Linked DNA regions of Methylicorpusculum oleiharenae. The protein of the gene in region 1 binds, or shares a complex with, the protein of each later gene. Links are inferred from orthologs where the notes say so. Each region holds a gene or a part of one and is shown in the gene's direction. Other genes may lie near its edges.

Region 1 (5,731 bases):
GGTGATTTTCCCTACTCCGGCAGCGGTGAGATACATGGATGCCGGTGAGCCTAGTCCGCCAGCTCCGATGATCAGAACATGAGCGGCCAGGAGTTTCTGCTGGCCCTCGACATCGACTTGCGGCAGCATGATTTGTCTGCTGAAGCGCAGGAGTTGATCGTCATTCATAAGTTGTTTAGTTGATGTAATTTTAAAAGTTATGATGCCAAAGAACTTGACAGACTGCAAAACCTGATTATTATTAGCACTCATTAATAGCGAGTGCTAATAATCCTTTTTTTACCTTTGTTTTAATTTTTTCAGGAGATATTGATGAAAATACGTCCTTTACACGACAGAGTAGTTGTTAAACGTGTTGAAGAGGAAACGACAACCGCTGGCGGCATAGTTCTGCCCGGTTCAGCCGCTGAAAAACCAAGCCAAGGCGAAGTGTTAGCCGTAGGCCAAGGTAAAGCGCTGGATAACGGTACCGTTCGCGCTTTGGAAGTTAAGGTTGGCGATAAGGTGTTGTTTGGTAAATATTCCGGTAATGAAGTCAAAGTTGATGGCGAAGAACTGATCATCATGCGCGAAGACGACATCATGGGTATTTTGGGTTAAGTCCAACACACTGGATTTATCATAAACATATAACATTCAATAGATTAGGAATTAAGATGGCAGCAAAAGACGTAAAATTCGGCAGTGATGCGCGTACATTAATGGTGCAAGGCGTTAACATTCTTGCAAACGCAGTAAAAGTAACTTTAGGTCCTAAAGGCCGTAATGCGGTTTTAGATAAAAGCTACGGCGCACCTACGATTACTAAAGACGGTGTATCGGTCGCAAAAGAAATAGAATTAAAAGACAAATTCGAAAACATGGGCGCCCAAATGGTTAAGGAAGTGGCGTCTAAAACTTCCGATGTTGCTGGTGATGGAACAACAACTGCAACGGTTTTAGCCCAATCAATTTTAAACGAAGGCCTGAAAGCAGTTGCTGCCGGCATGAATCCTATGGATTTAAAACGCGGTATTGATAAAGCGGTTGAAGTAGCCGTCAAGTCTATCGAAGCGGCTGCAACACCGTGTACAGACAGCAAAGCGATTGCTCAAGTAGGCACGATCTCTGCTAACTCTGATGAGTCAGTCGGTCAAATCATCGCAGAAGCGATGGAAAAAGTCGGTAAAGAAGGCGTTATCACTGTTGAAGAAGGTTCAGGTTTAGAAAACCAATTGGACGTTGTTGAAGGTATGCAGTTTGACCGTGGTTATCTGTCGCCTTACTTCATCAACAATCAAGACAGCATGAGTTCTGAGCTGGAAAGCCCCTTTATCCTGCTGTACGACAAAAAAATCTCCAACATCCGTGATTTATTACCGATATTGGAAGGCGTTGCCAAATCAGGCCGTCCACTATTGATTGTTGCTGAAGATGTTGAAGGCGAAGCTTTAGCTACGCTGGTTGTCAACAACTTGCGCGGTATCGTAAAAGTGGCTGCGGTTAAAGCGCCAGGATTCGGTGACCGTCGTAAAGCCATGTTGGAAGATGTTGCTATATTGACCGGTGGTACTGTAATTTCTGAAGAAGTCGGCCTGAGCCTTGAAAAAGCCGGATTGGAGTTATTGGGAACTGCGAAAAAAGTACAAGTTACCAAAGAAAACACCACTATTATCGATGGCGCAGGTACTGAAGAAAGCATCAAAAGCCGTGTTGCGCAAATTCGCAAACAAGCTGAAGACGCAACATCTGATTATGACAAGGAAAAACTGCAAGAGCGTCTGGCTAAACTGGCTGGCGGTGTTGCGGTAATCAAGGTTGGCGCAGCGACTGAAGTTGAAATGAAAGAGAAAAAAGCTCGCGTTGAAGACGCATTACACTCAACCCGTGCAGCGGTTGAGGAAGGCGTAGTCGCAGGCGGCGGAACAGCTCTGATTCGTGCTTTAAAAGCGTTGGATGGCTTGAAAGGTATCAATCACGATCAAGATGTGGGTATCAACATCCTGCGTCGTGCTATGGAAGAGCCATTGCGTCAAATCGTCAAAAATGCTGGAGACGAATCTTCAGTTGTCCTGAATGAAGTGGCTAAAGGTACTGGTAACTTCGGTTACAATGCCGCAACAGGCGTCTATGGCGATATGATCGAAATGGGTATCCTGGATCCTGCAAAAGTAACTCGTTTTGCTCTGCAAAACGCAGCATCAGTTGCTGGTTTAATGATCACAACTGAAGTTATGGTCGCTGACGCTCCAAGCGACGACAAAGCTCATGGCGGTCCTGATATGGGCGGCATGGGTGGTATGGGCGGAATGGGTGGCATGGGCGGCATGATGTAATTGCTGACCCAAGCTCTTTACGCTTGACCAAAGCCCCGGCTGGATTCAGCCGGGGCTTTTTTATGAGCATAATTTTTATTTAACACGCGCGATGACAGATGACTCAAGCTAACGATCGGAATTTCGATCAGCTCATCGATAAATTCGACCGCAAAATTTACCAAACCGCGAAAGGGGAATGGCGGCTGAAACTATTAAAAGAAGATCTGACGCCTTTTTACGATGCCGCTGATGCACTGACGGTATGGGATGCTGGGTGTGGTTTTGCCCAAATCAGTCTCTGGTTGGCGAAAAGAGGGCATCATCTGACGCTTTGCGATCTGTCGGAAAAAATGCTTGAACGCGCCAGAGAAGCTTTTATCAATGAAGAGGTGACCGCCGAGTTTTATCTGGATTCAGCTCAAAATCTAGCTTTAAAGCTTCCACAGTATGATTTGATCTTGTTTCATGCGGTTCTCGAATGGCTTGCTAATCCTATGCCGACCTTGCAAACAGTTATTGAGCAGGTGAAACCGGGCGGGCACCTGTCCTTGTTGTTTTACAATCGGAATGCCATGGTTTTCGGCAACGTTTTAAAAGGCGGCTGGCGCTGGAAAAACGTATTGGACGACAGTTATCTGGGGAAAGGCTCCAAAATGACCCCGCCCAACCCGCAATACCCGCATGCTGTTATAGAGTTCCTTGAAAACAATCATTTTAAGATCATCACTCATACCGGGTTACGCGTTTTTCATGATTATCTGAATCACGAGACCTTGGCGCAGAGCAACGCTGACGAACTGTTTGAGCTGGAAAGCCGTTATTGCCGGCTACCCACATTCCGCGACATGGGACGCTATGTGCATCTGGTTGTCCAGCGAGCGTAAGCAAGCAGTTCCGGTTTACTGACTATAAGCAATATCGAGCACCGTATACCGAACCGGTTTTTGTTCGATAACAATCGTCACTTCATCGTCATAGGTTTTTTTCAGCAACACCTTGGCGAGAGGAGAATCCAGACTGATATAGTTCTTCGCAGGGTTAAGTTCATCCGCCCCCACGATTCGATAAGTGACCGGCTCACCGGATTCATTTTCCAGTGTCACCCAGGCCCCGAAAAAAATCTTATCCTGATCTGAAGGGGCTTGGGTGACGACGGTAAGCGAGGGCAAACGCTTTTGCAAGTAATGAATGCGCCGGTCTATACCGCGTAATTCTTTTTTGCGATAAATATATTCGGCATTTTCCGATCGGTCACCTTCTGCGGCAGCGGCGGACAGAGCGGCGGTGACGTCCTTGCGTTTGTCCCATAAGCCCCGTAATTCATTTTCCAGCACTTGATAACCGGCTTGGGTGATATACGGGGATGATTTGGCTTGGGGTGGTTTCCAGCGGCTCATGCGATTTTATATTCCGGTTTTTAATATTTTCAGACAACAGAAGCTTTATTTTATATCATAGCCGTTTCTTAAATTATCAACAGTAGGTTCCCCTCATGCAAGTAGCTGAAAATATGGCTGTTTCTATTCATTACACATTGACCAATGACGCCGGTGAAACGCTGGATAGTTCAATTGGCAGCGATGCGCTGGTTTATCTGCATGGACAGGGCAGTATCATTCCCGGACTGGAACAAGCCCTGCTTGGTAAAGCCGTTGGCGATAAGTTAAATGTCGAAATAGAGCCATCAGAAGCTTACGGTGATTACGATGAAGACATGGTTCAAGTGATTCCGCGTCAGATGTTTGAAGGAATCGATGTGATAGAAGTCGGGATGCAGTTCCATGCCGATGTCAGTTCAGGACCCGGTGTCGTGACGGTCATTAATGTCGAAGGTGATGATGTTACCATCGATGGCAATCATCCACTGGCCGGTATGAAATTATTTTTCGACGTGGAAATAACTGATATTAGAGAAGCGACAATGGACGAATTGGCTCACGGCCACGTGCATGGTGCCGGATGCAGTCATTAATAACCGCTATTGCCCTAAAATCACCCGCTGATTTTAGGGCGGCAACGCCAAATGAACATTCAAACACGTTAGCAATAAGAATGATCGGTCAGACCTGAACGTAAGTTGCGGTTGGCGGCGATAGCCAACCCGACGATTGATCATCCGCTTGCTGTTGGGCTGCGAAAAGCTTAAACCTACCCTTTTTATCATCAAACCGGTAATTGCTGCTTTTAAAAGTTGAACGGTAAATTGTATGAAACAGGTTTTTAGAGTCCAAGATCGCTCAATCCTGGATGATTCTCAGGGCGACGGCCTTGAGGCCAATGAAATTTGCGGTCCGACTCTTTGATAGGTAGGTCGTTGATACTCGCATAACGCTGACGCATTAAGCCGTATTCATCAAATTCCCAGTTCTCGTTGCCGTAAGACCGAAACCATTCATTATTTTCATTGCGCCATTCGTATGCAAACCGGACGGCGATACGGTTACCCTCAAAAGCCCACAGTTCTTTGATTAACCGGTATTCGTATTCGGTGGCCCATTTGCGTTTCAGGAAGTCGATGATTTGTTCCCGCCCCACGGGAAATTCAGCCCGATTTCGCCATTGGCTGTCGGTCGTATAGGCTAAAGCAACTTTTTCAGGAGTGCGATTATTCCAACCGTCTTCAGCCATGCGGACCTTCTCAACTGCAGTTTCGCGTGTGAAGGGCGGAAACGGAGGTCGTGATTCAAGCGTCGTGTTCATTGAAAACTCCCTGTTAATCTTGTTGAGTTTAAGGATATGAACATTTATAGGTTTTCTTGAGCAGCGTAAATGTTATAACCAAGGCAACGGATTGATTTTTTGTCCATCTTCAAAGTGGATGGACAAAAAATGAGCCTCAGTTTGTAACTTCCGTTCCTGTCAGTGAAAATGCACTTCTCGTGACTTAACCATATCACTTCGTTTCAAAACGTAGCTGTCCTCATCATCATTCGATATCATTGATCCGTCTTCATTAATCTGAATGAGCGTGCCTTCATTTTCAATTCGATAATGCCGCGTGCTTTGCCCGCCTTTTTTGGGTGTTAAAACAACGGTATGACTCTCTTCATCCCAGGTGTATTTCCCTTTTTCATAAAACTCCCTTGAGGACTCTCTTGCAGGCTGAGTCACCAGCAGATAATTGTTTTTTTGTTTTAAAGATAGCGTCGCTTTTATTCCCGGGCAATCTTTACAAGGAAGAAATCCGTAGAAAACGCCATGAAAGTCCATGCTTTTATCAATAGGGGTTTCATGTCCTGCATGGCCTGCTTCAGTCTGTTGGCTCTTCGCTCGCATTCTGAGGAAACTTTCTTGAGCTTCGAGGTCGGTCGCCGCAAATGCAGGAATAGCAGGGAGCAGACTGCTAAATAGAAACAAAGCCAGATTCTGTTTTAATTGTTTTTTTATTGCTAGCATGATGAGTTTCCGGAAAATAAAAATTGGGTTGTTGTATT
Region 2 (2,964 bases), 240 kb from region 1 along the record:
AAAGCGCGGCGCGCCAAAAAAGAGATGATTGAGGCCAATTTACGGTTAGTCATTTCTATTGCAAAAAAATATACCAACAGAGGTCTTCAGTTTTTGGATCTCATCCAGGAAGGAAACATTGGTTTAATGAAAGCAGTTGATAAATTTGAATACCGTCGGGGTTATAAATTTTCGACCTATGCAACCTGGTGGATAAGACAGGCGATAACCAGATCGATTGCTGATCAGGCCAGAACAATCCGCATACCGGTTCATATGATTGAAACGATCAACAAATTGAACCGTATTTCAAGGCAAATTCTGCAGGAATTAGGGCGGGAGGCGACCCCTGAAGAGTTGGCTGAGCGTATGGAAATGCCAGAGGACAAAGTTCGTAAGGTATTGAAAATAGCGAAAGAACCGATTTCAATGGAAACTCCGATAGGTGATGATGAAGATTCGCACTTGGGAGATTTCATAGAAGATGCTAAAGTACTGTCCCCAATCGAGTCGGCCACCATTGCCGGTCTTAGAGAGTCTACACAAAATGTGTTGGCTGGTTTGACAGCAAGAGAAGCCAAAGTCTTAAGAATGCGGTTTGGTATTAACATGAATACCGACCACACTTTAGAAGAAGTTGGTAAACAGTTTGACGTGACTCGTGAAAGAATTCGTCAGATTGAAGCAAAAGCGTTAAGAAAATTGAGGCATCCCTCAAGATCTGAACAGCTGAGATGTTTTCTTGATGGCGAATAATTAAAAGTATTTGGGCCCTTAGCTCAGTTGGTTAGAGCGTCCGACTCATAATCGGCAGGTCGTAGGTTCAAGTCCTACAGGGCCCACCAGAATTAAAGGCTGCATCTGCAGCCTTTTGTTTTTTTAAGAATTTGATAATAGGCAGGCCCGTGAGCAATAATTTCATTTTTACATCAGAATCGGTTTCGGAAGGTCATCCGGATAAAGTGGCAGATCAAATTTCAGATGCGATTCTGGATGCATTGCTGAAACAAGATCCTAAATCAAGAGTCGCTTGTGAAACCCTGGTTAAAACAGGTATGGTCATTCTTGCCGGTGAGATAACGACTGATGCCTGGGTTGATACTGAAGCGTTGGTTAGAAAGGTCGTGTGTGATATTGGCTATGATCATGGTGATATTGGCTTTGATGGACAAAGTTGTGCGGTTCTCAATGCGATAGGTAAACAGTCCTCCGATATTGCGATGGGTGTCGATGAAAAGGAAGATCATGAACAAGGCGCCGGTGATCAGGGTTTGATGTTCGGTTATGCCAGCAACGAGACTGACGTACTAATGCCGGCTCCGATTACCTATTCTCATTTACTGGTGAAAAGACAGGCCGAAGTTCGGAAGAATCGAACATTGCCTTGGCTGAGACCGGATGCGAAAAGTCAAATTACCTTCCGTTACGAGAATAATAAGCCTGTGGCGATTGATGCTGTGGTTTTGTCGACTCAGCATTCCCCCGAAATCGGCGCAAAACAGATTCATGAAGCCGTCATGGATGAGATTATTCTGCCGGTACTGCCTAAAGATTGGTTACACAAAGACACAAAATATTTTATCAATCCCACCGGGAATTTCGTGATTGGCGGCCCCGTTGGCGACTGCGGCCTAACCGGCCGGAAAATCATCGTCGATACCTACGGCGGCATGGCGAGACACGGTGGAGGCGCGTTTTCTGGTAAAGATCCATCCAAAGTCGATCGTTCTGCGGCTTATATGGCACGATACGTCGCAAAAAATATCGTTGCAGCAGGTTTGGCTGAGCGCTGCGAGATTCAAGTGTCCTACGCAATTGGTGTCGCTGAACCGACCTCTATCAGCGTTGAAACCTTTGGTACAGGAAAAATAAGTGAAGACCGGCTTGTCCAGATTGTAAGAGACAATTTTGACTTAAGGCCAAAAGGACTGATTGCAGCGTTGGACTTGTTAAAACCTATTTATCAGACAACTGCGGCTTATGGGCATTTCGGCAGAACTGAAGAGAGCTTCAGCTGGGAAAAAACGGACAAAGTCGACGCATTGAAAAATGCCGCAAAATTATAATACAAGCCACAGGATAAGCTAATGAATAACCATGATTATAAAGTTGCCGATATCGGATTAGCGGAATGGGGCAGGAAGGAAATCAATATTGCCGAAACCGAAATGCCGGGCCTGATGGCTTTGAGAAAGGAATTTGGTGCCGAACAACCACTGAAAGGTGCCCGTATCGCCGGATGTCTGCATATGACGATTCAGACCGCCGTTCTGATCGAGACATTAACAGCATTAGGTGCTGATGTAAGATGGTCGTCATGTAATATTTTCTCAACCCAAGACCATGCGGCCGCTGCAATAGCGGCAAGCGGTGTTCCTGTTTTCGCCTGGAAAGGCGAAACCGAAGAAGAAGCTGAATGGTGTATTGTTCAGACCATTGAAGGACCTAATGGCTGGCGTCCGAATATGATTCTGGATGACGGTGGCGATTTAACGGTAATGATGCATCAGAAATTCCCTGAATTAATGGCTGATGTAAAAGGTTTATCGGAAGAAACCACTACCGGCGTGCTCAGGCTGAATGAAATGGTTGCCAACGGCACGCTTAAGGTGCCTGCTTTCAATGTCAACGATTCAGTCACCAAATCCAAATTCGATAACTTATACGGATGCAGGGAATCCCTGGTCGATGGTATTAAGCGTGCCACCGATGTGATGATTGCCGGAAAGATCGCAATAGTTTGCGGTTATGGTGATGTTGGTAAAGGGTGCGCGCAATCCCTGCGTGGATTGGGGGCGACAGTCTGGATTACCGAAATTGATCCGATTTGCGCACTGCAAGCTGCAATGGAAGGTTTCCGCGTGGTAACCATGGAAGATGCTGCTCCTATTGCCAATATTTTTGTGACTGCGACCGGTAATGCCAGCGTCATTACTCACGATCATATGAAAGCCATGAGAGATCAGGCTATCGTGTGTAATATCG

What was found.
Region 2: the proteins of groL (region 1) and metK are in contact, whole or in part, in a cryo-EM structure (PDB 8P4O), measured with the Escherichia coli proteins. The link is inferred for Methylicorpusculum oleiharenae from one-to-one orthologs.

Annotation. Positions count from the first base shown.
Region 1 is NZ_WUTY02000001.1:1,346,031-1,351,761, forward strand. Bases 1-2,985 are described here. They hold groL (chaperonin GroEL), read left to right. Parts: upstream 1-656; coding sequence 657-2,315; downstream 2,316-2,985. Other genes in these bases: GO003_RS06240 (HesA/MoeB/ThiF family protein), read right to left, coding at 1-168; groES (co-chaperone GroES), read left to right, coding at 313-600; GO003_RS06255 (methyltransferase domain-containing protein), read left to right, coding at 2,414-2,985. Outside these bases: more of GO003_RS06255, read left to right, coding at 2,986-3,181; transcription elongation factor GreB, read right to left, coding at 3,197-3,694; GO003_RS06265 (FKBP-type peptidyl-prolyl cis-trans isomerase), read left to right, coding at 3,790-4,269; GO003_RS06270 (nuclear transport factor 2 family protein), read right to left, coding at 4,518-4,997; GO003_RS06275 (copper resistance protein NlpE), read right to left, coding at 5,157-5,693.
Region 2 is NZ_WUTY02000001.1:1,110,055-1,113,018, forward strand. It holds metK (methionine adenosyltransferase), read left to right. Parts: upstream 1-884; coding sequence 885-2,045; downstream 2,046-2,964. Other genes in the region: rpoD (RNA polymerase sigma factor RpoD), read left to right, coding at 1-735; ahcY (adenosylhomocysteinase), read left to right, coding at 2,067-2,964. UniProt on the Escherichia coli protein: Catalyzes the formation of S-adenosylmethionine (AdoMet) from methionine and ATP.